2 regions of the Anaerostipes faecis genome follow, and region 1 is predicted to be linked to the other one. Evidence: riboswitches for the same ligand, from Rfam matches in the RefSeq annotation. Region 1 holds a riboswitch; the other holds the start of a gene.

Region 1 (11,984 bases):
TCTCCAGAGCCGCGTCTTTTTCAATATACTGACGGTACTCATCCAGAGTAGTCGCTCCGATACAGTGGAGTTCTCCTCTGGCCAGCATCGGTTTCAGCATATTGCCCGCATCCATGGAGCCCTCTGTCTTTCCTGCTCCCACGATCGTGTGCAGCTCATCGATGAACAGGATGATCTGTCCCTCGCTCTTTTTCACTTCTTCAAGAACCGCTTTCAGACGTTCTTCAAATTCTCCTCTGTACTTGGCACCTGCCACAAGAGATCCCATGTCCAGAGAGAAAATCGTCTTGTCCTTTAACTGTTCCGGTACATCCCCTCGGACGATCCTTTGGGCAAGTCCTTCTACTACCGCAGTCTTACCGACGCCGGGCTCTCCGATGAGCACCGGGTTATTCTTGCTTTTTCTTGACAGGATGCGGACAACATTCCGGATCTCGCTGTCTCTCCCGATCACGGGGTCCAGTTTCTGCTCTCTGGCGCGCTTCACCAAATCGTATCCATATTTCTCCAACGTATCATACGTTGCCTCGGGATTATCAGTGGTTATCTTTTTGTCTCCTCTTACTTTGGACAAAACCTCCAGGAAACGGTCTCTGGTGATTCCATAACCTCTGAACAGTTCTTTCACCGCATTGTTTGGCTTTTTGATCATGGCAAGAAACAGATGCTCCACAGATACATATTCGTCTCCCATGGCTTTCATCTCGTCTTCCCCTGCCAGCAGTACCTGATTCAGCGCCTGGCTCATGTATACCTGTCCGCCGGAAACCTTCGGTTTCTTCTGGAGCAGCTGCTGTACCTGGGCCAAAAAGGAATCTTTATTGACATTCATCTTCTCCAAAAGACTTAAGATTAAACTGTCTTCTATGGTCAGCAGGCTATATAATAAATGTTCCTGGTCAATTTCCTGGTTTTGGCAGTCATAAGCAATCTTTTCACACTGATTTACTGCTTCGACCGACTTTTGAGTAAACTTATTAATATTCATTTTCACTCCTCCAATCTTATTTGTTCTATATTTAGTATAACACCTAGCATATAAAAAGCAAGTATTATTTTTTCATTTCTTGACATTCTTCCATGTATCTGCTATTTTATATACATACCAATAGTATGTATATAAGAAAGGATGTTATTCCATGGCAAGAAATAAATATCCCGAGATTACAGAGCAGAGGATCTTGGACGCATCGCTGAAATTATTTCTGGAAAAAGGCTACGAGCACACAACCATTCAGGATATCATCGACGAACTGGGGGATTTGACGAAAGGCGCCATATATCATCACTTTAAATCCAAAAGTGAGATTATAGAAGCCGTCATGGACCAGCTCTACGGCGGGCAGGAGAAGGACTACGAAGATATTTTGAATGAATCCGGTACAGGACTTGAAAAATTAAAAAAGCTGATGATCGTATCAATAAACAATCCAGGCAATCAGCTGATCATCAAGGCCGCTCCTAATATCATGAAAAATCCGCGCTTCCTCATGAAACAGCTTTTTGACAGTCTGAATGATACGGCACCCCGGCTGATTCTGCCGTTAGTGGAACAAGGAGTCAGGGATGGTTCCATAAAAACAGAATATCCAAAAGAACTTTCAGAAGCCATGCTCATCTTGTTCAATCTCTGGATGAATCCATTTATCATCCAAAATACAGAAGAAGAACTCATTCACAAAATACAGTTTATGAAAGATCTGCTGGAACGGCTCGGAATACCTCTGCTGGATGACGAAGCACTCCTTGTGCTTGAATCTTACCGAAAACAGCTCGAAGAAAAAAGCTGACTCATCCATCCGTCCTCAGACTGGACTCATACAGTCCGGTCTTGGTGACTGGTGAAAACACTAATTTTTTTGTCATTTTACATACCAACCGAATGTATGAAAGGAGTTTTTATGAACGATAAACTATTCACACGGGATTTTTCCCTCGTAGTGATCGGACAGATCATTTCTCTGTTCGGCAATTCCATCCTGAGGTTTGCACTTCCTCTGTACCTTTTGAATGAAACCGGATCTGCATCCCTGTTCGGCGTAGTCACCGCCTGCTCATTTATTCCTATGATCCTTCTGTCACCCGCAGGGGGAATCGTTGCGGACCGGGTCAACAAAAGAAATATCATGGTGATTCTTGATTACGCGACCAGCGCACTGATCCTGCTGTTTACGGCAGCTCTGGGTCATGTTTCCCTGGTACTGCTTCTGATCATCACCCTGATGCTCCTCTACGGCATTCAGGGAGCATACCAGCCGGCAGTCCAGGCAAGCCTTCCTGTTCTTATAAGCCCGGACCGTCTGCTTTCCGGAAATGCAGTCATCAATCAGGTCAATGCTCTGGCCAATCTGATCGGTCCGGTGGCAGGCGGAGCCTTATACGGATTTTACGGAATCTGCCCGATATTATATGTGAGCATCGTCTGCTTTTTATTTTCTGCCACAATGGAACTGTTTATCCATATCCCGTTTAAAAAGCCGAAAAAGGGAACCAGTGTGTTTGCGGTAGTAAAACAGGATCTTTCAGATAGTTTCCGCTTCATCCGTACAGAACAGCCTGTCATAGGGAAAGGAATCCTGATTGTCTGCGCATTTAACTTATTTTTAAGTGCCCTGATCATCGTAGGCCTGCCTGTGATCATCACGCAGTTTCTCCATATGTCCAGCCAGCTTTATGGATATGCTCAGGGAGCCTTAGCCCTCGGAGGCCTTTTGGGCGGCATTCTCACCGGAGTCTTTGCAAAACGGCTGAATATCCAGGGTGTCCATGTTCTGCTTTTGCTCAGCGGAGCAGCCCTCCTCCCGATCGGACTCGTGCTGAATCTGGATATTCTTCCAATGGCAGCCTACATTGTGATCACCCTGTGCAGTTTCTTTATGATGGTCTGCTCCACAATGTTTACCGTACAGATGCTCTCATTTGTACAGATTCTGACACCGCACCATCTGATCGGCAAAGTCATCTCCTGTATTATGGCACTGTCCATGTGTTCCCAGCCTCTGGGGCAGGCCGTATATGGAGTCCTGTTTGACGTTTTAAAGGGCCAGTCTTATTTTGCGGTCTACGGCGCTTGTCTGATCTGCTGTCTGATCTCCTGGAAATCCAGAAAAATATTCCGGACAATTTCCCTGGCAGAACCAGCTGCTGAATAAAAAACTTGATATAATAAGAGGAGGCAGCAACAAAATTGTCTGCTTCCTCTTCCTGATCCGGTGGTCTGTTTACAGAATCACCGGGATTTTTTTATCGATTTCCATTGTGTCTTTTGTTACAAGGCAGTCCAATGCAAGTACCTGTACTCCAGAATCCGCTGCTCTCCTCAGAGTATCCCCAAATGCCCTGTGGGTGCGGTCGTTGGGCCTGAAACAATGCACTCCTTTCATCTGAATGACAAAGATGATATATGCCTCATACCCCTCCTTTGCACAGTGTATGAGCTCCTCTATATGCTTGACTCCCCGTTCCGTAGGGGCATCCGGAAACCATGCTGTTCCATCCTCTTCCAGGGTCACTCCTTTTACTTCGGCAAAGACCTCTCTGGTTTCCGTCATGAGTTCTCCTCCTCTGATAAAGAAATCAAATCTGGAATTTCCATACTTCCTTTCCGCCTTGATCTCTTTTATATAAGGAAAGATTCCTCCCTTTCTCAGCCATTCTTCCACAGCTTTATTAGGAGCCTGTGAATCCATATTGATCATCAGACTTCCTTTGTTCACACCGATCAGTGAATATTTTGTTTTTCGCTTCGGGTCGTTATGCCGCTGAAGATAAACCCTGGCTCCTGGTATCAGCAGTTCCCTGCATCTTCCCGTATTCTTTACGTGTGCCTCTTCCTCCTGTCCTCCGATGAGGACAATGGCTATAAACCGGTTGGGGCGTTTTAAGAATGTACCTGAAATGATATGATCATAATGCATGTTGTTATCTCCTTATCCGCCCATAATGATAACTTTTGGAAGATTTGATGTCAAGGACACAGTGGGCAAGCCCACTTCAACTCCCCAAACCCTCAATCTTTGAGAGCCTTGGCTTTGTGTCACTGCCTTTCGACAGTTTTACCGATGAATATGAAATTGTCCGAGACAAACCACTTTCGTCTACACTTTAATTATTGTCTGCTGTTCTCTCTTATATCAAGGATTAATATCACCTTTTTTCTTTCCAGCATAATCTATACTATAATCCCCCAAGAAAGGAGATATAAGAATGACCACTGCCCTTTCCTTAGAGCAGGTTTCCTACTCTTACCATAATCTGAAGCAAGAAACTACGGCTCTTTCCTCAGTCACTTTTGATGTATTAAGCGGTGAATTCGTTGCGGTAGTAGGCCCGAGCGGATGCGGAAAATCTACTATGCTGCATTTAATTGCAAAGCTTCTTCCCCTGTCCGGCGGCACCATCAAGATCAACGGCACGCCGATCGAGGAGTCCACCGACCATATCGGATATATGCTCCAGAAGGATCAGCTTCTCCCCTGGCGCACTATTTATGAAAATGTTACTCTGGGACTCAAGATACAAAATATCAAAGATCCGGAGGCATTTGATAAAGTTGACCGGCTGTTGGAACTTTACGGACTCAAAGACTTTAAGAATTCTTATCCCAGCCAGCTTTCCGGAGGTATGCGCCAGAGGGCTGCTCTGATCCGTACTCTCGCCCTGTCCCCGGATATACTTCTCCTGGATGAACCATTTTCTGCATTGGACTACCAGACAAGACTCCAGGTATCCGATGATATAGGCACCATCATAAAAGAAAAGAAAAAAACAGCTCTCCTCGTTACCCATGATCTTTCTGAGGCGATCAGTATGGCCGACCGTGTCATTGTGCTGTCCAAACGTCCGGGAACTGTCAAGACCATTGTGCCTATTCACCTTACCTGTGGAAAAAAAACACCGCAGGCTGCAAGAAATGCAGTGGAGTTCAAAGATTATTTTAATCAATTATGGAGGGAAATCAATGACTGATCCAATTTCTAAAGAACAGTCCGAGTATTTAAACCAAATACAACGGAAAAAATATTGGATCCGGGTTGCCCAGGTCCTTCTGCTTCTCCTTCTTTTATTTGCCTGGGAAACTGCGGTTTCAAAGAATATACTGAACGGATTTATTTTCAGCAGTCCAAGCAGGATCATCCGGTGTTTTTACGGCATGGTAATAGACCATTCCATCTTTCTTCATATCGGGGTGACTCTGGCCGAAACGCTCGTAAGCTTTGCGCTGATCACTTTATTTTCAGTGCTGATCGCAACCATATTATGGTGGTTCCCCACGGCTGCCAGGATCATTGACCCATACCTTGTAGTCTTAAACAGTCTCCCGAAATCAGCTCTTGCTCCGATCCTGATCGTCTGGCTCGGAAACAATATGAAAACCATCATTATCACCGCGATCTCCATTGCGGTTTTCGGAAGCATCCTGAATTTATACAGTGGATTTCTCCACGTAGATAAGGAGCGTCTGACTCTCATCCGGACTCTCGGAGGAACCAAAAAAGACTGCCTGACCATGGCAGTCATACCAAGCTGTATTCCGCTGCTTTTGAGCATTATGAACGTAAATATCGGACTTTCTCTTGTAGGTGTGATCATCGGAGAATTTTTGGCCGCGCGCTCCGGCCTTGGATACCTGATCATCTACGGAAGCCAGGTATTTAAAATGGATTGGGTACTAATGTCTATCGTTATCTTATGCATCATCGCTATGCTTCTGTACGCCCTGACCGGATTTATAAAGAAAATGTATCAGAGAAAAATCTGATCCTAAAACAAATGAGACCAAAGGAAATCAAACGATCTTTGCCCGTTGATTTCCGATGATCTCATATCATTATTGTTCATACTCAGTCCTTCCAGATTGTTCACCAATACCTGCTTGTCATAGTCATAGATGATATCTGTTCTTCCGATCTTTTGGCTCACTTCCTTGATCACAGTATGTCGTCCGAATACCTCAAAATATTTTCTGAAAATGAAAGCGTATCTCGCTTCGCAAAGCCGTCCATAGGTTGGATCATCCGCAAAATTCTTGACAAACTTTTTTAAAAGATTCTCATTTCCCATAAATCTTCCGATGATTACCGGATAATCTTCGTCTCTTCCTCTATAAAAATCTTCTAAATTCATATCGATAGCCCCCTTTTTCTGCCTGATCAGTCTTTTATTTTATAAGTATTTCTGTTAAATCTGCTTATCTTCATGATATAATATAATCAGCCAAATTACTAGGAGGAATTTAAAAATGAAAGCAGATCTTCATTCACATACTGTGCTGTCCGACGGCGCTTTAAACGTCGACCAGCTGATCTCCCAGGCGAAACGCGTCGGCCTGGATTATATCGCCGTAACAGACCACAATTCCACCCACTCTATTCCCGCTGTGCTTGCTCTCGGAGAAGAACTTGGGATCAATGTCATCCCCGGAGTCGAGATCAACTCTGTCCACGAGGCTTCAGATACAAAACCTCACCTTCTCTGCTACTATCCCGCCGATGTAAAGAAACTTCAGAGAAAACTTGACCGGTATCTGGAATATCAGCGGCAGACGAAGCTTGCCATGTACGAAAAAATCATGGAAGATTATCCGATCACAAAAGAACAGCTCTTTGAGGCCGCCCGTGAAAGTACCACCCTGTACGAAGTACATATGATGCAGGTCCTGGCTTCTTTGGGATATACAGGAACCCCTATTGGAGAACTCCACAGAGAGCTTTTTTCATCCGGTTCTAAATACAAGCTGCCCCAGAAAGATATGACAACCCATGAAGCAGTAAGTCTGATCCGTTCCTGCGGCGGCATTGTCGTTCTGGCTCATCCGGGAGAATACAAAAATCCCATGCTCATGGAAATGCTCATTGAAGAAAAACTCATTGACGGTATCGAACTGAATCATCCGAGAAATGATGAGCGGACCATGGATCATATCAGATCCCTGGCCAAAGAACATGACTTATTTATGACCGGCGGCACGGATTTCCACGGCATATATACAAAGACACCTTATCCGATCGGTTCTTTCCTTTGCTCGGAAGAAGGACTGGAACGTCTGACAGCAGCGGGCAAGGCTGCCAATGAAGCATACCTTCATTCTTCCTGCCGGAAAGAAACCGAAGAATCTGAAGAAGCAGAAGCAGGTACCCCACAATAGAGGGACCTGCTTTTTTTGTTTTCAAAATATCATTCTTCATTGTCTAATAATTTTTGCAGATCTTCTGCTGAAGCATCCATCTTCACTGAAATCTCTTCCATAGTCAGCCCCGAATTCAGGAATCGGGTGATCACCATCTTCATTGACTCTCCCACCTCGATGAGATGCCCGTCCAGATCATAAAACCTGACGACACGCTGTCCCCAGCCATGCTCAATCACATCCCCCAAACACTCAATATCCGTGAAAGTTTTCAGCCTTTTCAAGAATCCATCAAAATCCTCTTCTTCAAAACAGATTTCAATGTTATTTGTTTTTTTCTGAACTCTCTCTTTTGGAATGTTCACCAGCCAGTCAAAGTTCTGCTGCAGTGAAAGACCGCAGGTGAAGGATATATTGATACCGTAATCCTGATAAAGCTCCAATCCGAATAAATCCTCATAAAACTTTCTGGATTTATTAATATCTGATACGGATAAGACTGTACATATATATTTCATATAAAAACTCCCTTCGTCTTTAAAATACTCCTGGCAACGCTGAGTCCGTTAGCCGATGCCTGCTGAAGGCCTCTTGTAACGGAGGCTCCATCACCGATCGCCCGAAGGCCTTTGATGTTGGTTTCAAACGACTGGTCTGTGACGACTTTATTGGAATAAAATTTTACTTCCACTCCATAGAGCAGCGTTTCATCGCTGGCCATCCCCGGCGTCACCTGATCCAGTGCATAGATCATCTCTTCAATCGCTTTCATGATTCTGTAAGGAAATACCAATGACAGATCCCCGGGCACCGCGTCTTTTAAAGTCGGCGTAATGTTATTTCTGAGAAGGCGTTCCTCCGTCGTCCTGCGTCCTCTGACAAAATCCCCGAACCTCTGGACAAGAATCTTTCCGTCACAGAGCATATTGCTCAGCTGTGCGATGTGTTTCCCGTACTGGATAGGCTCTTTAAACGGCTTCGTGAAATTTTTCGATACAAGAATTGCAAAATTTGTATTCTTCGTCTTATATTTTTCTGCCTTATATGCATGGCCATTTACCACAGCGAGTCCGTCCTCATAATATTCTGTAGCCACTTCCCCTGAAGGATTGGTACAGAACACACGAACCTTGTCGTCAAAGGTCGGCGTATAATATACCAGCTTTGCCTCGTACAGGCTCTTGTTCAGTTCTTCCATGATTTCATCCCGGACTTCCACTCTGACGCCTACATCTACCGTTCCCACCTCAGTCTCAATCTCGTGTTCCCTGCACAGGTTGCTGAGCCATTCAGATCCTTCCCTGCCCACGGCGGCTACAATTTCCTCTGCATAGAAAGTATCTCCTTTATCGGTGACAACACCCTGCACCCGTCCTTCTGCAGTCATGATATTTTCAACCATGGTGTTAAATTCTATCCTGACTCCGGCACCAAGCAGGTGTTCCTGAAGCCTTTGGTATATCTTATACCCCTCTTCCGTGCCCAGATGCCGGATCGGACACTCGATTAATTTCAGATTGGCTTTAATTGCCTTTTTTCTGATCCTGGCAATTTCTTTTTCTTCATTCAGTCCGTACACTTTTGTGTCCGCCCCAAATTTCAAATAGATCTGATCAGATTCTTTCAACAGCTGTTCTGTCTTTTCGTAGCCAAGGATCTGCGGCAGATTTCCGCCCACATCAGGAGACAGGGAAAGCTTTCCGTCAGAAAACGCGCCTGCACCTGCAAATCCGGTAGTAATGGAACATGGCTTACAGCCCACACACACTTTTGTTTTTCTTTTGGGACAGGACCGGTCTTCAATCCTTCTTCCCTTCTCTATCATTAATATCCTTAAATCCGGTTTCTTTTGTGAAAGCTCATACGCGCAGAAAATCCCGGAAGGTCCTGCTCCTATGATAATGACATCAAATGTATAATCCACAATATACACACCCTTTCCTGTATTTTTTCCACTGCTGCTAAACATAAAATACAGACTTATTGTAACATAAGATCAGGATAAATAACAAACAAAGCTGTGTCCCGGATGAAGGGAAACACAGCTTTTCTGCTAAAAATGTCTTTATTATTTTATCAGTCGTCTGGCTTTCAGAGCTTCATAAGGAAGACCATGTTCCAGGCACCTCTGCGCTGTCCCAGTAAGCCTGTCTCCGCTGAAAAGTTTTCTTATCGGATCAAATGCTGCTCTGTAAATAGAATCCGGAATCTCTCCCGTCAGCGTCGGAAGGTTTTCCAGATTATCCAGCTCTTCTTTTGTACTATCATATTCTTCTCAGGCAACCCCAGAAAGCGGTGATGCATGAGGGCCATTGATTGCAAACACTTTTAAATCCTTTAAAGTTTCTATAATTTCCGGGATCATAATCACATCCGTATTGTCATATTTGTTATTACTCCATATTTGCATGTCTTGCAAACAGATCGTCATCTGACTGATTTGTGAGCCTCATCAGATCCATAACCATACAGTCATATGTAATCCAGCTTAACTGCTCGAATCCGGAACCGGCAGCCTGAACAGTTCCCGCTCCTTCATGATTGTCACACTTCTTTGTGACTCCTGGAAGTGTGATCACCGCATCCGCCATAGATCCGATTGTGTTCTCAGGGAACATTGTAATTGTCGCCACCTTTGCACCCTGGCTCTTTGCCTTCTTGGCATTAGACACAAGGCTTGCGGTATTTCCGGAACCGGAGCCGACAATCAGCAGATCTCCTGCCTGAATAGACGGTGTGGTCGGCTCACCGACAAAGAATACGGTATACCCAAGATGCATCAGGCGGTTGGAAAATCCTCTGGCAGCAAATCCGGAGCGTCCCGCACCGCTTACAAAAATTCTTTTTGCCTCTGTGATCAGTTTTTCCACTTCCTCTATCTGTTCATTATCTACTTCTTTTGCGTTGTCGGTTAATTCTCCGAGAATCGCCATCATATTTTTACATTCTGTCATAATCTTTACCTCCAGTCTCAAAGTGTGATTTAAAGCATCGCGTCTTTGATCGCCTTTGCTTCCGCAACCGGATCTTCTGCGTGTCCGATCGCAGATCCTACAATAATAATCTCCGGTTTTAAGGCAACATATTTATCGATGGTCTTGCTGTTGATACCTCCGGCAACAGCGATCTGAGCCTTCTTTGCATGTTCTGTCATGACCTGAAGATCCTGGATCGGCTCTCTGCCTGCTGCCTGCTGGTCAGCCCCTGTATGAACTGCCAGGATGTCAACTCCGATTTCTTCCATCTTCGTGATTCTGGCCGGAAGATCTTCCACACAGATCATATCCACAACGAGTTTTCTGTCATAATCTCTTGCAGCCTTTAAAGCACCTTCAATGGTCAGATTATCAGAAACACCAAGGATTGTCGCATAAGCGGCACCCGCCTCATAGGCATAGCTTGCTTCCAGATATCCGCCGTCCATGATCTTTAAATCGGCCAGGATCTCTTTGTCCGGGAAGAAACGGTGAAATTCACGCACACCCCTCATTCCTTCGTCCATAACAAAAGGAGTTCCCACTTCGATGATGTCAACGTGCTCCGCAACCTTGTCAGCGAAACGAAGTGCATCTACAAGGTTCATCTCATCTAATGCTAACTGTAATTTCATTTTATTTTCCTTCCTTTAATTCGTTGTAATCTTTGACAATCTCATCAAACATTCTGGTTCCCGCTTTAATGCCTGTAAAATGAGTCACTGCATCTTCAATGCCGTTATCAGCCACATACTGAAGCAGTTCAACTGACTGCTCATCTTCTTTGACATCAAACAGGAATGTTGCTGCGATACCTCTCAAGAGAAGTGTATTTTTAAGGTTTCTTTCCTCACATTGTACAGCTGGTCCCACCAGACGGTCATTCGGTGCAAGCTTTCTGATCGGTGCTCTGGAAATACGTGTGATCGTGTCTTTGATGCCAGGAGTACAGAAACGGTTTAATGCGAATGTAATGTAGTCTTCCATTTCCTTCTCGGTAAATCCATGTTTTGCAACCATCAGGGCCGCAACTTCTCTCATGACTTCTCTTGTCATTTCTATATTTTCCGGCACCGCGAAGTAATCCTGGATAATCTCATATCCCATCAGTTTTCCGATATAACCGGACCATGCGTGTCCGCAGTTGATCGTATAAAGTTTTCTCTCCAGGAATTTCTGAAGATTATCGGTATATTCTGCTCCGGTAATCGGAAGTTTCTCAGGGTCTACCAGCTTGTTCACTTCCACTGCCAGCTCGTGATCTTTTCCGATGTCAATTCCGTCTCTGCCGTCTTTGTCGGTACCGAATACCATACGGTCTACTGCCGTATTCGGGAATGCCGCTGCTTTTAAGAAGTCATCCTCAGAAGCAATTCCAGTTCTGACAAGTTCCTTTAAAAGCAGATCTCCGTTGAACAATGCGTTCTCACAGGGGATCACATTGACTCTTTCTTTGCCTGCTCCTAATCTGGCCTTCAGCCCTTTTGCAAGAGTGCCTGCAATTTTAGGGAAATTGTCTGCCAGCACTGCCGTAGTGACTACGTCTGCTTCCACGATCGCTTCCACGACTTTATCTTCTTCTGTAATCGGTGAAAGTGCAGAAACCTTGTCGATTTCTTTTCTCCTGTAATCCTCCTCGATCACATACAAGTAGTAGTTATGGTATTTGTTCAGTTCCGCGTTGACTTTCTCGTTTACGTCCACGAATACGATTTCATATCCTGTATCATGCAATAAATCTGCAATGAATCCGCGGCCGATCTTGCCAGCCCCAAAGTGTACTGCTTTCATTTTCTTCCCTCCGTCAATTCTAGCGGACCACATCTTTAAATACGTTCAGTATTTCTTCTTTGGTCTTTGCATTTCTAAGTTTTTCTACG
Region 2 (11,984 bases), on a different contig from region 1:
ATTGTGATCCCCTGTTCCTGATTGAGACACTTCAGAAGTTCCAACAGCTGTACCCTTCCCTCAGGGTCCAGACCGGCGGTCGGTTCATCCAGGATAAAATATTCAGGCTTCATTGCCAGAATGCCTGCGATGGCCACTCTGCGCTTCTGTCCTCCGGACAGTTCAAATGGCGACTTTCCGAACAGTTCCTCAGAGATCCCCACGTCTTTGAGTGCCTCCTTCGCAGCTTCTTCGGCTTCTTCTTTGGAGGCCCCAAAGTTCAAAGGACCGAAACAGACATCCTCCAGTATGGTCGTCTCAAACAGCTGGTGTTCCGGATACTGAAAGCAGAGGCCAACCTTTCCCCGAAGACTCTTGATATTATAATCCTCGGCATGGATATTCTTTCCCTCAAAATATACCCGTCCTTTTGTAGGTTCCATGAGCCCGTTCAGATGCTGGATCAGCGTAGACTTACCCGATCCCGTGTGTCCGATGATGCCGATAAACTCTCCCTCTCCGATCTCTAAATCTACATCGATCAGCGCGGGCTTTTTTATATCCGAATTATCTTCATATATATAACTTACTTTCTCTAAACTAATTGACATAACTCTTCCACCAGTTCTTCCCTTGTCGTTACCGCATCGGAAAGCCTGATTCCCTCCTTTTTAAGCTCATAGGCAAGCTCTGCGGCAAATGGCACCTCAAGCCCGTACCCTTTCAGCTCCTCTACATGTGCAAAGACTTCCTTTGGCTTTCCGCTCATCACGACCTTTCCCTGATCCATGACAAACACTCTGTCAGCCAGCAGTACTTCTTCCATATCATGTGTGATCAGAATGATCGTGATCTCTTTTTCCCTGTTCAGCTCCCCTGCAAGAGACAGAACATCCTGTCGTCCCCTGGGGTCCAGCATCGCAGTGGGCTCGTCCAAAATTATACATTCGGGTTCCATGGCCATGATCCCTGCAATGGCCACGCGCTGTTTCTGCCCGCCGGATAAATGATTGGGGCTTGCGCTGCGGTAAGCAGTCATCCCGACGCCCTCCAATGCCCCTGCCACGCGGCTCCAGATGTCTTTTGTGGGCACGCCGATATTTTCCGGGCCAAAGGCTACATCTTCTTCCACCACAGAACCGACAATCTGGTTGTCCGGGTTTTGAAATACAATGCCTGCACTTTGACGGATCTTCAGGAGCTTTTCATGGTCTCTTGTATCCATACTCTTTAAATAGACAGAACCGGATGTGGGCTGGAGCAGTCCGTTGATATGTTTTGCCAGGGAAGATTTGCCGGAGCCGTTGTGTCCCAGAATGGCAATGAACTCCCCCCTTTCCACCGACATATCCACACCATTTACGGCATTGACGGTCTGATTTTCCTCTTCCTTTTCCCCGTAAGTTATATATTGATGAATTAAATCTTTGATCTGTAATATTGACATTGGTTTCTCCTTTGACATATGCTCCATTATATCAATAAAATGGGCTGGAAACAATAGGTATTCATTGACATTACTGCGGGTAAATCCCGTGACGCAAAGCCAAGGGCCTAAACCATGAGATGGTATGACAGCCGGCTGCTCCATTTTACCTATCGGACATCATTTATATTTGATCTGACTGTCCTGTCAATGGATCTTACACTGCACTCTTTTCGTGCAGTTTACCTTACATTGTATACTTTATAGATAAAATAGACTCCGGCAGTATTCTGCCGGAGTTTTTTTCGTTTACATACTGTATATTTAGTTTTATATCATGAAAGGGGGAATCATTATGAGGCGATACAAAAGGCACACCATCCTGCTGGCGGCAACGCTTCTGGCATTTATTTTAGCAATGCTCGGCAATTTAAGCTATGCAGCCGATGAAACAAAAGACAATAAAGAGGCCGTTCAAGCCTCTTCTGCATCAGAGACACAGAGTAAAATCACAGAGACGGCATCTTCAGACACACAGTCACAGACAGAAGTCCCAGCCACCGGACGCTAACTCTGCTGTTCCTGCATCCGGCAACACTGCCGCTGACAGTTCGACGGAATCAAAAAAGAAAAAATCTGTTTCCAATGAAAATTCAGGTATACTGATCGAAGACTCTAATCTGTATGCCCAGGGTACGTCTATTCTAATAAAGAAGGACACCGGCGGAAAAAATAAAGCCGTGGAATCCAATGTCAGCATTGTCATCCAGAATGTACAGGTATCTTCCGTGTACGGGGGCGGTTATGCCATTGCTTCCAAAGGCAATGCAAGTGCTAATGTATCCGGTTCCATTTCCTGTACGCTGGAAAACGTCGATGTAAGTGAAGTCTATGCAGGCGGCTCTGTCGCTCTGAAAATCATAAATTCTGTCTCCCCGGTAGCCGAACAATGGGGCAATCTTGTGGCTGCCGCCTTTAAACGGCGGAGGTTCCGCTAACGGTTCCGGCTCTATTGCCATTGAGAAGCCTTCCGGGATGCCTGGCATCACCGTGGAGAATTATGAAGCCGACGCTCTTCTCACTGAGGAGGATGCACAGAAAATTGCAGCCGGAAGCACTATTGAGATTGCTTTAAAATCAGAGCCGGTATCTGCTCCTCCGAAACAAGCACAGAACCTTCTGAATAAGGAGATGGAACGTACTATTCTTCTGGATATTAATCTGTTAAAGATGACAGACGGCGTACCAGAAAGAATCCCTACCGTGGATTCTCCACTCACACTCACCTTTGATGTGCCGGAAAAATACCGCAATGAGACGCGGGAATTCTTTGTGATCCGTCTTCACGAACAGGCTGACGGAACATACTCTGCATCCACTTTAAAAGACTTAAACCCTGAGCCTGATAAAGTTACAATTGAAACTGACCGGTTTTCCGTATATTCTCTGGTCTACAAGAATGCACAAGATTCCTCACCCTCAACAACAGAACACAATACTGAAATTTCTTCCACTGAGAAAAATAAGACCACTTCCAAACAGAAACAGACATCCATAGGCAGGCGAAATACCTCCTCCCGCCACACAAGCTCTAAGAAAGGTACGAAAGCTTCAACGCACAACAGCACTGTATCCTATAAAGATACAGCGTCCACCGGAGATCAGAAGTATGATATCTCATCCTTGTTGATCCTCCTTTCAGGAAGCCTTATCTGTGCGGGCATGCTGCTCACAAGACATTTAAGAAGATGATCTTAGGCTCCTTATACTACAAAGAAGTCCAGGATTTTTCCTGGACTTCTTTATGATTACTGTCATATAGATTGTTTTATCCAATGATATACTCATCTATTTCTTCTAGAAATTTCCCGTAATCACTTTTCTCCGGTTCAATCTGAAGTTCTAATGGATGGGAAATATTTAAGCTGAAAATTCCTAAGATCGATTTTGCATTAATCACATATCTGTCTGACTTTAAATCTACACTTCCATCATATCTGCCGGCAGCTGCGGCAAACGTTTTTACATCCTCTACAGTATCTAATTGAATCGTTTTTTTAACCATAATTTTACTCCCTTTATTTTCTCAGTTCGCCTATTGTTTCTTTTAAACTCTTTAAATCTTGATCTAAGCTCTGATACATTTCTACATAATATGGATACAGCCTGTCATAAGCTTCTTCCCATTCTTTCACCGGCTGAATTATTTCTTTTACTTTTACGATTTTTTCGGCTGCCTTTGTAAGGTCCGGAAATACTCCAACTTTTCGTCCAACAATGAATGCGTCTCCCACCGGAACATCCCCTGATTTTTCGTCTAATAAATATACAGGAATATGAAGCATGGATGCCTTTATCTGAGCCCATGTACGGCTTTTTGCTCCGCCACCGCAAATTCGTAAACAATCAACGGCCGCCCCTGATTTTTTTACTGTTTCAAATACATGGCGAACAGCGTATGCTGTACCTTCAAATACAGAACGTGTCAAATCTGCTCTGGTCATATCCATTCCCATTCCGATAAACATACCTCTTGCATATTCATTCCACAACGGCGCTCTTTCTCCTAGCAAATATGGGAAGAATATCACACCATTTGATCCTGGTTCTGACTCCAATGCCAACTCATTTAAGTATGAATAAATATTTTTATTGTTTGCTTCGGCGTATGCTCTTTCTTCTGCTGCAAAAGTGTCAATAAACCATTTTAACGCCGCTCCACTTGTCTGAATTGGTGCATCAAATACCCATGGCATTCCATCAACTGCACAAGGTCTCGTAACAACCGGTACATCCGGCGCACTCTTAACATCACTTCCAATGAAAACGAGAGATGTTGTTCCAGATGACTCCCCACATTCCCCAAGACGACTGATTCCTGTTGCATGCATAGATGCCATAGCATCACTACATCCTGCAATGACTGGAACCCCTTCCTTTAATCCAGTTTCTTTGGCTGCTTCCTCTGTGACAAATCCGATAATTTCATCTACTAACTTTAATTCAGGAAGCATTGCTTCCAAATCAACACCAATGACATCTCCTATCTCCTTTGACCACTCCATTTTACTGATATCGAGACATTGCGTTCTTGTTGCCTGGTCAATATCAGATGTCATTTTTCCAGTCAGTTTATAGTTAATATAAGAACTTGCCTGTAAAAAATATTTTGTCTTTGCAAAAAGTTCCGGCTCATGGTTTTTAAACCATAAAATTTTGTTCGGAAGAAAGGCCACCGCCGGCTGTCCCCCTACAATACGGACAAATTTATCACTTCCTATGGTATCAACTATGTAATGCAATTCTTCTGCTGAGCGATTGTCCTGATACGTTAAAGCATTTCTGAGCGGTGTTCCATTTTCATCCAATGGAAGCATTGTAACTGTATGTGAACTAATGGAAATTCCTCTGATTTTCTTTATAACCTCAGATCCTGCCTGTTCTCCCAGACTTTTGAATATAGCAACTGTATTGCTCCACCACTCGTTTGCATCTTGTTCCTGCATGTCCGGACCAGGTACCAGAAATTTACTTGGTCTGCCTGCCTCTGCAACAACATCTCCATCTTCACTAAGTATAATCGCTTTCATATTTGTTGTTCCGCAATCCATACCTAATAAATAATTATCCGCTTTTTTCATTCCGCTTCCTCCAATGGTATTTAAGACTTTATATTGATTAACGTAAGAATAACAAATTTATTCTTCACACTCAAAAGGTCTTTTTCCTCATTTAAACGGAAATATTTCAGATACCATTTGCCGCAATATAACGGCAATAACGTGTTTGTTTTCTTCTGTTTTTATTCATTATACTAGAGTTGTAAGAAGGTATAACAAATAAAGAAGGGAGACTTACTTATGAAAATGAAAGCAGCATTAATGTATGGACCAAGCGATATTCGCGTTGAGGAAACAGACAAACCTATTTGTCCTGAAGATGGTCTGATTTTAAAGGTCATGTCCGTAGGTTTATGCGGATCCGATATCCGAAACTTAACAACTGATTCCAGAAAAGGAAACTACCCTTTTATCTATGGACACGAAATTGTAGGTTTTGTTGATGAAATCGGGGAAGAGGAAAAAAAATATAAAGTAGGCGACCGCCTGTTTTTATTCCCGGGAACCTATTGTATGGAATGTGATGAATGCATCAGCGGTCACAGTGAAAATTGTTCAAACACCGAGGTTGCAAAACTTGCAGGTACCGGAGGATTTGCCCAGTATGTTTCTGTATCCGGCGAAAAGATCCGAAGAGGAGGTATTTATGAGATTCCCGATGACGTATCTTTTGATGCCGCAAGTCTCGGAGAACCTTTAACTTCCGTATTTGCATGTCTGGAAAATGTAAAGGTTGAATATCCTGACACCTTAGTCATCATCGGTGCCGGTCCTATTGGATGTTTCATGGCGCAGTTAGCTAAAATCCGCGGTGCACAGAAAGTTATTATGATTGATTTAAATGATACCCGTCTGGAAATGGCCAAAGGCTTTGGAGTGGACATCACAATCAATAGTTCAAAAGAAGATCCCATTGAAGCAGTTCAAAAGCTTACAGGTGGAAAAGGAGCCGATAAAGTAATTTCCGCCACACCTGCAAACGCAACACAAACACAGAGTATCCATATGGTACGAAAAGGCGGTTTGGCTGTTTTCTTTGGCGGCGTTCCAAAAGGCTCTATGACCGAATTAGATTGTAATTTGATCCATTATAACAATATCTGGATTAAAGGTCACTTTGGCGCTTCCTACAGCCAGTCAAAACGCGCATTCCAACTTGCAATTTCTTCATCATTTCCAACAGAGAAATTTATTACACACATCCTTCCATTAGATAAGATCAATGAAGGAATTCAACTTACGCGTACGGGTGAAGCAATTAAAGTGGTTCTTCATCCATTTGACAACTAACATCGTATTGGTGATGCTCTTTTTTTGCTCTTCAGACAGAACAAAGTTGTCAAGCCCCTCCTTCAAGAGGGGCTTGACAACTTTGAGCGCCAAATGCGATTTGACGAAGTCAAATGTTTTCCTTTCGCATTTTGTGTGCATCCTCGCGGAGCGTTTTTATGGCGGGCACCATAATAGAAGGTGTCGTCCCTTATAGTTTTTCTCCGATGTCGGAGATTATTCTCCTTGAGAATCTAGTGCCTGTGCATTCGTTGTTGGTGTCTTGACACAAGCGATGATACCAACGACTACCAGTCCAATTGCTGAAACAATAAAACGGTTGGAAATATCATTTCCCATTACATTTGCCATTGCATTTACTACGTATGCTGAGATAAAGTTACCAATATTATAGGTTGCAGATACGATAGCGATTGCAAGAGAAGCCTGTGCCGCCGGAACCATATTTGCCGCAAATGTTACTGCACCTGGATTCCTGATTGCAAAACCAAAACCTACAACTAATGCTCCTATACAGATGACATAGAAATTTGTAGACACACCAACCATTGCGGTACCTACCGCCATCAAAAGAATCGCTGCACCAATAGTAAATTTCCTGAACTTTTTAACAGTTGTTCCTAACAAGAGGCCTCCTACGATACCTACAACTTGCATAATAGAAGCAACCGTACCAGCTGTACTTGCATCCCCAATTCCTTTTCGGTCGATGTACATAGCAATATTTGTATTAAATGTTGCAACAAAAATACCTGTGATTAAACATAAGACACCAAAATACACCATTTCATTTGAAATCCTGCTGTTTTCACCTTTTACAACTGCCGGTATTGTTTCTCCCTTAGGTACTGTAAACAGAATGATCAATACGATAGGTATCGTAATCAAAAATACGAGGTATCCTCGTTCCCATCCAGCCATAGCTGTTAATAAACCAGAACCTTTTGCGATAATAGTTCCGCCGATACTTACAAAAATTGATTGTAATCCCATGACTCTTGATTTTTCAAGTCCTGTAAAGTAGTCAGAAATCAACGATGAGCTTGTTACAACAACAAAAGATAAACCTACCCCGATTACAATACTTGCTACATAAAGCATCCATAATTGCGTATTTAATACTTGTGGTATCAAGGCTCCCACGAGCATAAGAATTGTACCAATTACTGCAATATTTCTTTTGGTGATCTTCGGTTCCAACATTGGTTCTATGAACATTGCCGGTAAAGTTGTCAAATTAATCAGGGTCAAAACAATCTGAATTGCTGAATCACCTGCCCCTGGAAAGAATCTTCCAACCTCCGCTAAAATCGGCGCCAATGCACTATTACACGCCATAGTCAACGACATCACCAACAATCCGGCAGCAATGAATTTTTTATTTTTTGTGTTTTCCATTTTATACTCCTCCTCTTATCTTTTCCAGATGTATTTTCGTTCTTCTCCATTTAAGTAAGCTAATACTTCCTGAGACATCATTTCACCAGACCATCCGTCCACATCTGTTGTTAACCCTGCCATATGTGGTGTACATACAACATTTCTCATCTGTAATAACGGATGGTTTGCCGGAACCGGTTCCTCCCAGTACACATCAATCGCCGCACCTGCAATGTCTCCGTTTTGAAGTGCTTCTACAAGGTCTTTCTGGTCAATGACTGCCGCACGTGCTGTGTTAATCAAGAAAGCTGATTTCTTCATTTTAGAGAACCAGTCTTTATTAACAGATGCCTTTGTATCTTCAATTACCGGAAGATGAAGACTTACCATATCACTCTTTGTGAGCATCGTATCCAAATCAACTTTCTTGGCGCCATCTGCTGTGATTACTTCCTCTGGCATAAATGGATCATATGCTAAAATTTCCATACCAAATGCTTTTGCTCTAACAGCAACTTCACGTCCGATTGCACCATATCCGGCAATGCCAAGCTTCTTTCCATAAAGTTCAAATCCAATCCCATAATCTGTGAAAGGATGGTTCTCGTCTAACGGACCAAATGTTACATTTTTAACATCCGGAACATCATAGATATTTTCTTTCGCTGGTCCTGTATGTTCCCCTTTAGAAAGTCCTGTGGAACTAAGGGCCAGATTTCGTGCTGCCGCAATCATTAATCCCATATTAAATTCTGCAACGGCAACCCTGTTTCTTCCCGGTGTGTATGACAGTGGAATCCCTGCTGCCTTTAGCACTTCATTGTCAACTGTAACTGGTGTTCCTTTGGCAACTCCAATGAATTTCATTCCAGATTCAATCCATGTATTGATTGTATCCGCCTTTGCATTTTCATCTCCTAAAACAACGATCTCAAATCCTTTACATTCCTCACGGATCATCTCTTCTGTTACGTTTCCTTTTCCGTGTTTTAACTCTCCTGCCTCTGTAACATCACATAGCTTTTCAATTTCCTGTCTTCTCTTTTCAGGAAGCTGAGTACAAAGTACTAACCTTTTTTTCATCGTTTTCCTCCCAATATTCAGGTGATATAAATTTCGTCTTTATATTAAACACGTAATCCTGTATAATATCCTGTGTTGATCGCATCGTATATTTTTCCAACCTTCCTGCAGTCACCAAGGATATAATATTCGTCAACACAATCTGTAAGTGCATCCACTTTTTCAAATGGTGACTTAAAACCTAAGGCACATACAACCGTATCTGCTTCGATGATAATATCTTCTCCGTCCTTTTCACACAAAACTCCTGTGGAAAGGATTTCTTTCACCTTTGTATTCAAATAGCACGCTGCAGATTTTTCAACTTCTACCATAAGACCGCCTCTGTAAAATGAGTTTACTTCTTCTGCGATCTCTGATTTCATCTCGATAATCACACATTCTTTGCCTTCATGTTTGAATCCAACTGCACCTTCTGCCCCCACAAGACCGCCGCCAACAATAGCAACCTTCTGGCCAAGTTTTTCCGGATGAAGTTCCGCTTCAATAGCCATAACTACATGATCTGAATCAAGCCCCTTTATTGGCGGCCTTAATTCTTCCGATCCGATTGCCACCATAAGTGCATCCGGATGAAACGTTTTAATGTAATCTGGTGTGACCTCTGTATTCAGAATTACCTTTACACCCGCTTTCTTTACCCGGCTGCTTAAAACTTTTATCAGCTTTTGTACATCTTCTTTAAAATATGCAGCTCCTGCTGCATGAAGATTTCCGCCCAGCTTTTCTGTTTTTTCCACAAGTGTAACCTGGTGTCCCCGCCTGGCTGTTGTAATCGCGGCTTCCATACCTGCCGGTCCGCCGCCGACAATCAAAACTTTTTTCTTCTTTTCCGGCAGAGGTCTTTTATATCTCGCCTGCAGCTGCTCTCCCATAATTGGGTTAACCGCACATTTTACCATCTCCAATTCACCAGTTGCACCAAAACATTCATAGCATCGAAGGCATGGTGTAATATCATCAGCTTCATCATTATAAGCTTTTTGTGGAAGGTATGGATCTGCAAGACTTGCCCTTCCAAGTTCCACAACATCAGCCATTCCAGATGCAATGATTTCTTCCATTTGAGCCGGGTCGTTGAGTGATCCCACACATGCAACCGGAGTTTTTACATGTTTCTTTACTTCTGCTGCAAGATATACATTAACTCCTCGTTTATAAAATGCAGATGGATGAGTTCGGCAAAACATATCCGGATCCTCATGATTTCCACATGAGACATTGATAAGGTCAACTTTGTCATCGATCATTTCCGCTACTTTCACACAGTCATCCATGCCCAAACCTCTGTCGGTAAAATCATCCCCGGATATACGCGCTTCAATCGGAAATAATGGTCCAACTGCATTCCTTACAGCGTCCAATGAAAGCATGAAAAATCTTGCCCGGTTTTCTAAAGACCCGCCGAACTCATCGGTTCTCTGATTGAAAACGGGCGATAAGAATTGTGAAAATAACCAGCCATGAGCTGCATGTACTTGAACCATATCAAAACCGGTTTCCTTACAAAGCTTTGCAGCTTTTCCATAAGATTCAATAATTTCATAGATCAATTCCCGGGGCATCTCTGTGACATGTCCTTGCGGCATTTCAAAATCACTGGGACCATACGCAATATTTTCCTTGTCCACATCTCCGCCAACGCTGGCAAGACCTCCGTACATACCACCATGAGAGAGCTGGATGTTTGCATACGACCCTGCATTATGAATCAATCTTGCTGCCTCCGTCATGCCTTGTCTGACTCCAAAAGCATCTAGTTGAAGCTGTTTGTTATGGGATTTTCCTGTTGCAGAGTGTACAATCGCCTCTCCGTATGTAACTACACCTGCCCCGCCTTTTGCTTTTTCTTCTAAGTATGCTGTCATCTCCGGTGTAAAATGGCCATTTAAATCAATCATGCTTGGACTTGTTGGCGCACAGATGATTCTGTTTTTCATCTTTACATTTCCGACTCTCAATGGTGAAAATAAATGTGGATATCTTTTTCCGCATAGTTTCTTTTCTTCCATACTGTCTCCTTTTCTTATTACAGGGCTTTTTTCAAAATAGCCAGAACATCATCCTTTGTAACCCCTTGTTTCGGATTAAAATTAAGAACAGGTTCTTTCAATACATCGTTTGCAATCATATCGAAATCTTCTTCTTTGATTCCTTGTTCTGACAATGTTTTTATTTTTAATTCTTTTGTCAGCCTTAACAATTCTTTAGATAAAGAATATTTGTCTTCTTCTGGGTTTCCGCTCACCGGAAGCTGAATTGCTTTGGCAAGTTCGATCATTTTTTCAGGGCATGTATCTGCATTGTATTCCATAACATATGGAAGTACCGTTGCATTTGCCATTCCGTGGGCCAAGTGGAAATGTGCACTTAAGGTATGTGCGATTCCATGGACCAATCCTAAGTTCGCATTAGAAAATCCAAATCCGGCAATTATACAACCGAGCATCATATTTTCTCTCGCATCCATGTTTGAGCCATCCGCAACTGCCTTTGGAAGATTCTCATGAAATATCTGAAGGCCTTTGATGGAATGATATTGGGTTAAAGGAGTTGCCATGTTAGAAATATAGCTTTCCACTGCATGTGTAATGGCATCCATTCCTGTTGCTGCCGTAACACCTGCGGGCATTGTTTTTGTAAATTCCGGATCCGCTATGACTTTGTCCGGAACCAGCTTGTTATCAATAATCACATACTTACATACTGCCTTTATATCTGTTAAAGCTACTACATTTGTAACTTCACTTGACGTGCCAGCTGTGGTTGGCACTGCGATCAATGGCAGTACTCCTTTTTTTACAAGGCCAATTCCGCCATACTGTCCAATTGGTCCTGGATTTGTCATCAAAATATTTACTGCTTTTGTTAAATCAATACTGCTTCCGCCGCCAACTGCAACAAAAACATCAATTTTATTTTGCAGTGCAATGGATGCTGCCTCTTCAACTACTTCGTTTGTCGGATTTGGAATCACTCCGTCAAATATGGTTACATTCACATCTGCTTTTTTAATTTCAGCTAATACTTTTTCAGAGATACCTGCCATCTTAACTCCGGCATCGTACACAACCATAACGTTGTTTGCTTCGTATTCTTTTAAAATCTCCGGCAGCGCCTTTGCGGCATTTTTTCCAAATACCACATTGCTTTTTACAAAAAATTCTTTTGCCATTTTAAATCCCCCTGACTCTAGACTGCCTGAT

What was found. A riboswitch is a leader RNA that binds a small molecule or an ion and turns the genes downstream of it on or off. The one in region 1 is predicted to bind cyclic di-GMP.
Region 2: it holds a riboswitch for cyclic di-GMP, as region 1 does, so the genes downstream of both, QGT46_RS03580 (hypothetical protein) here and sfsA (DNA/RNA nuclease SfsA) in region 1, are expected to answer to the same signal.

What each region holds. Positions count from the first base shown of each region.
Region 1 covers NZ_CAJSYK010000010.1:43,117-55,100, reverse strand. Annotated here, with positions in the region: gene clpB (ATP-dependent chaperone ClpB) at 1-988, opposite strand, end outside; gene QGT46_RS08535 (TetR/AcrR family transcriptional regulator) at 1,140-1,790, shown strand; gene QGT46_RS08530 (MFS transporter) at 1,902-3,152, shown strand; gene sfsA (DNA/RNA nuclease SfsA) at 3,222-3,917, opposite strand; cyclic di-GMP riboswitch class I at 4,016-4,070, opposite strand; gene QGT46_RS08520 (ABC transporter ATP-binding protein) at 4,207-4,968, shown strand; gene QGT46_RS08515 (ABC transporter permease) at 4,961-5,761, shown strand; gene QGT46_RS08510 (hypothetical protein) at 5,764-6,126, opposite strand; gene QGT46_RS08505 (PHP domain-containing protein) at 6,242-7,147, shown strand; gene QGT46_RS08500 (VOC family protein) at 7,177-7,647, opposite strand; gene QGT46_RS08495 (NAD(P)/FAD-dependent oxidoreductase) at 7,644-9,098, opposite strand; gene hxlB (6-phospho-3-hexuloisomerase) at 9,523-10,083, opposite strand; gene hxlA (3-hexulose-6-phosphate synthase) at 10,113-10,739, opposite strand; gene QGT46_RS08480 (3-hydroxyacyl-CoA dehydrogenase NAD-binding domain-containing protein) at 10,741-11,895, opposite strand; gene QGT46_RS08475 (PTS sugar transporter subunit IIA) at 11,915-11,984, opposite strand, start outside.
Region 2 covers NZ_CAJSYK010000003.1:69,913-81,896, forward strand. Annotated here, with positions in the region: gene QGT46_RS03570 (energy-coupling factor transporter ATPase) at 1-590, opposite strand, end outside; gene QGT46_RS03575 (energy-coupling factor transporter ATPase) at 575-1,426, opposite strand; cyclic di-GMP riboswitch class I at 1,495-1,569, shown strand; gene QGT46_RS03580 (hypothetical protein) at 1,761-1,976, shown strand; gene QGT46_RS03585 (hypothetical protein) at 2,146-2,403, shown strand; gene QGT46_RS03590 (hypothetical protein) at 2,366-3,157, shown strand; gene QGT46_RS03595 (HPr family phosphocarrier protein) at 3,234-3,470, opposite strand; gene QGT46_RS03600 (xylulokinase) at 3,484-5,046, opposite strand; gene QGT46_RS17195 (zinc-binding dehydrogenase) at 5,266-6,315, shown strand; gene QGT46_RS03610 (MFS transporter) at 6,532-7,713, opposite strand; gene QGT46_RS03615 (2-hydroxyacid dehydrogenase) at 7,729-8,778, opposite strand; gene QGT46_RS03620 (FAD-dependent oxidoreductase) at 8,823-10,790, opposite strand; gene QGT46_RS03625 (iron-containing alcohol dehydrogenase) at 10,808-11,953, opposite strand; gene QGT46_RS03630 (class II aldolase/adducin family protein) at 11,971-11,984, opposite strand, start outside.